DNA from 2 places in the Bacillus sp. SRL337 genome. Region 2 is predicted to be linked to the other one. Evidence: riboswitches for the same ligand, from Rfam matches in the RefSeq annotation. Region 2 holds a riboswitch; the other holds the start of a gene.
The links. Region 2 has a riboswitch for cobalamin ahead of AC4E8A_RS22960 (DUF4430 domain-containing protein). Riboswitches for the same ligand answer to the same signal wherever they lie in the genome.
Positions count from the first base shown of each region.

Region 1: another riboswitch for cobalamin. It lies ahead of AC4E8A_RS13950 (ABC transporter substrate-binding protein); the one in region 2 lies ahead of AC4E8A_RS22960 (DUF4430 domain-containing protein).

Region 1 covers NZ_OZ481793.1:2,732,668-2,734,859, reverse strand. The annotation lists gene AC4E8A_RS13960 (RNA polymerase sigma factor) at 1-16, shown strand, start outside; gene AC4E8A_RS13955 (DUF4362 domain-containing protein) at 17-847, shown strand; cobalamin riboswitch at 906-1,091, shown strand; gene AC4E8A_RS13950 (ABC transporter substrate-binding protein) at 1,226-2,192, shown strand, end outside; gene AC4E8A_RS13945 (FecCD family ABC transporter permease) at 2,163-2,192, shown strand, end outside.
Region 2 covers NZ_OZ481793.1:4,600,829-4,603,020, reverse strand. The annotation lists gene ahpC (alkyl hydroperoxide reductase subunit C) at 1-426, opposite strand, end outside; cobalamin riboswitch at 828-1,016, shown strand; gene AC4E8A_RS22960 (DUF4430 domain-containing protein) at 1,163-2,192, shown strand, end outside.

The DNA.
Region 1 (2,192 bases), 1.9 Mb from region 2:
GCTGGGAGGGCAGTAAATGAAGAAAGATTATCAGGATCTGGATGCCAAGTTAAAGGAGATACCGGTGAACAGGATAAGTGAAAACAATAAAAAGGAGATGCACCAAAACTTAATGGATCAAGTCATCCTTCATGAGAACCTGACGATGAAACAGCGATTAAAAAGACGCTTCTTCCTTTCACTCGCAAGCCTTCTTGTTGTTTGCCTTATGCTGTTTATCCTGTATGTTTCGATGAACGGGGGATTGAACGTTCTTGGGCAATCGGATTATGAGGATGTTATCCAGCATTATGACCGGGTGGAAAACCTGGAGGACTTTGAGCAATTTATGGAGGATATTGCAGATAGGAAGACTTCTTCCCTTAATGTCATCCACTATGGCATTGAAGGCCAGGAGTTGATTACACACCTTTCATATAACAATAAGGAAATAGGAATCTCTTACACTTTGTCAGGTGAAGTTTATGAAACTGATTCCTGCAAATCGATCTCAAGCAAGTCAGATAATGACTATACCAAATACTATTTGCAAAAGTGTAATAGAAATGGCGGAGGGATTGACATTGATTTACTATCCATCCCGCATATTGAACATAATGCATTTTCTAAAGCGGAAATTGTCGGAAAATCAGAAACAGGGGGGGAGCGGTTCATAGATATAATTCTAAAAACCCCGCCCTCCTTCTTAGTTGAAACAGACGGGGGAAAGTTCTCCATCTTAATAGACAACCAGCAGATGTGGTCAGAAATCGAAGTGGGGAAATTTTATCACATCCGATACGGTCTTCATAAGGACGGCTTCTTGAAATTACGGGAAAAGAGTTTAGCAACCGTACAGGAATGGTAATAGAAGTTTTTGAAGTTATGTAAAAGTTGATGTATAATCTAGTTTAGCGGAAAATTAATACATATTGTTGTATCCAGGTGATTTCAGTCGAAACTGGAATCTTAAAAGGGAAGTTGGTGTAATTCCAACGCGGTCCCGCCACTGTAAATGGGAGCAAGCTGTTGATGCCACTGTACGTTGTATGGGAAGGAAACAGCGAGCTATGACCATGAGCCAGGAGACCTGCCTGTTATTTCTTGCACCGCAAGCCTACGAGGATGGGGAGGTGTAAATTGCATGACATTTGAGCTATGTCAATATATGCCTTTTACACGTACATCTCTTTTCTCATAAAGGGATGTTTTTTTATTTTTATATTGCAGAAGGAGAGAAACTAAAATGAATAAAATTCAACTATTACTATGCACACTGCTGCTTTCAGTTGGCGTCATTGCCGGCTGCGGCAGCAGTAACGATACAAACTCTGCAAATGAGATCAAGACAGGGGAGGAACAACAAGAGGCTTCCTCCTTTCCTGTCACAATGACGGATGCGGGTGATAATGAAGTGGTGATTGAAGAAGAGCCGCAACGAATCGTTTCGCTTATTCCAAGCAATACAGAGATTGCTTTTGAACTGGGGTTGGGAGACAAGGTGGTCGGAGTCTCGGACTTTGATAACTATCCGCCCGAAGCTGCTGAGAAGGAAATGATCGGCGGTATGGAATTTAACGTGGAAAAGATCATTTCTCTGACTCCTGATTTAGTACTCGCACATGGTTCTGTAATGGGGTCGTCTGCCGAAGGGCTGCAGCAGCTGAGAGATGCAGGCATTACGGTTTTGGTTGTGAATGATGCCAAAAGCTTTGAAGAAGTCTATTCTTCCATCGAAATGATTGGGAAAGCAACGGGTGCAGATGAACAGGCTCAAAAAACCATTTCGGAAATGAAAGGCGATTTGCAGGCCGTTAAAGATAAGACTGCCGAAGCTGCCGGAAACGGAAAGAAGAGTGTGTTTGTAGAAGTGTCGCCATCACCTGAAACCTTCACTGCCGGAAGCAATACATTTATGGATGAAATGGTAGACTTGATCAATGCTGATAATGCAGCTGAAGAGCAAGAGGGCTGGGTGCAAATGAACGAAGAAGCCGTCATTGCGTTAAATCCCGAGGTGATTGTTACGACTTATGGATACTATACGGAAAATGCAAAAGAACTTGTATTAAGCCGTGAGGGCTGGGGAGATGTGCCGGCCATCAAAAATGAAAATGTGTATGATGTCCATTCCGACCTGGTCACAAGAACCGGTCCCAGATTGGTCCAAGGAGTAGAGGAACTTGCAAAAGCTGTCTATCCGGAACTATTCG
Region 2 (2,192 bases):
GCCGATTCCGCCAGCATTGATTTCAACTGTTTGGATAACACCATCCGGGTCGATGATGAACGTTCCGCGGTCAGCAAGACCATCTTCTTCGTTTAGTACTTCAAAGTTACGAGTGATTCTTTGAGAAGGATCACCGATCATTGCATATTTAATTTTTCCGATTGTGTCAGAGCTGTCATGCCAGCCTTTATGAGTAAAGTGTGTATCAGTAGAAACAGAATAAACTTCTACACCAAGTGATTTTAGTTCATCATAGTTATTTTGAAGGTCTTCAAGCTCAGTCGGGCAAACGAATGTGAAATCTGCAGGGTAGAAGCAGAATACACTCCATTGACCTTTTAGGCTTTCTTCTGTTACCTCGATGAATTCTCCATCTTTATACGCTTGTGCTTTGAATGGTTTTACTTCAGTTCCGATTAATGACATATTGAATGGCCTCCTAATGTTTTTTTATCCCTTATAGAGATTAGAATAATTCTAATTCGATATTCATTATCATATTATCTGGGAAACTTGTCAAAGGGAAAGCATTGAATTTTATAAAAAACTTCCCTTTGCGTCTTGATTTAAAAGGAAATTCTTTTTATGAAAAATTTTTTAGATCAAAAACAATCCTCTCTATTGTTAACAATATTGGAGAATCTATTCATTCAGGAACCTAATTATTTTTACAGCTGTTTTATCAATAGAGAAATAGAATTGAGAAGGTTTTAGATGAAACATCCAAGTTACGCAAATTTTCAGACTTATACTTGCTGCTGCTCGAGGATAAGAGTTGTATCTGGAATCATTGACAGATTCTGCATGTTTGACTATTCTATAAATAACTGAATACGGAAAGAACAGGTTGATTTGCCTAAATGGTAAATCATTAAAAGGGAAGACCGGTGAAATGCCGGCGCGGTCCCGCCACTGTAAATGGGAGTTTTCTATTGGAATGCCACTGTCAAATGATGGGAAGGTGATAGAAGATGTTGATCATGAGCCAGGAGACCTGCCTGTTTTTGACGCCATTCGACCTACGCGGATAGGGAGGTGTACAAAGGATTCTGGCCATAATGTATTTATACATAACGGAACGGAACCATATGGACGTACACATCTCTTGAAATAGGGGTGTATTTTTTTTGAGCAAATTTACTAAACAGGGGGAGAGTTTACGATGAACAAAGCACTTGCACAGCGTCTCACCGCTTTATTTGCCATCATTCTACTTGTAGTCGGCAACCTTTCATTTGTTCAGCCGGTCATCCATGCGGCTGCACTTGATAATGCGGTGACAGTCAAGGCCATTGATGAGGATGGTGAAGTCATATTGCCTTTGACAGCCATAGAGGTGGAAGAAGGTGATAATGCCTATGAGGTATTATTGGAGGCAGGGGAAAAGAATAATAAGAAAATTGATGCTTCATTTGGAGAATATGGTGCATTTATTAACGGTATAGGGGGGGTGACTCCAAGTGGAGATGCCTATTGGTCCTTTAATGTAAATGGAGTATCTTCTTCAGTAGGAGCATCCACGCATTTAGTAAGGAATGGGGAGCATCTTCTGTTTGCCATCACTGAATGGCCAACCCCTGCGGTAAGCACAAAAGTATCTGCTGTAGGGAAAGATGGAACTGAAATCATTCCTGAAACAGAAGTGACGTTAATGAAAGGTGCCAGCGCATATGGTGCTTTAATCCAGGCAGCTGCCAAACATGGGGTTGATGTCGATGCTTCTGTCGATGGTTCATGGTTTACTTCCATTGATAATATTGGGAAGACCGTGTTGGAAGAAGGAGATTACTGGAGTTTTGGGATTAATGGAACCGCTTCAGAAGTTGGGGTTGTTTCTTATACAGTACAGCCAAATGATCATATTCAATTAACAATCGATCATTACCTCCCGCCTGCTGACCCAGAACCAGAGGAGCCGGAGGAACCAAGTGAACCTGTAGATCCTCAGCCAGAGCCGGAGGTGCCTGTTGAAGAGGCAGAGCCGCTCACAGACGAAATGATCACTAATAGCATGGACAAAATTTTGTCATACATGAATGCCAACAAGGTCTCCCTTACATATGGAAATGAATGGTGGGTTTGGGGAGCTGCCAATACAACTGGAGAGATCCCTCCTTCATACGTCCAGAGTGTGAAAGAGAGAGTCAAATCGGTAGAAGGAAGTTTCCGAAACGTGTTTGACTTGGAAAAAG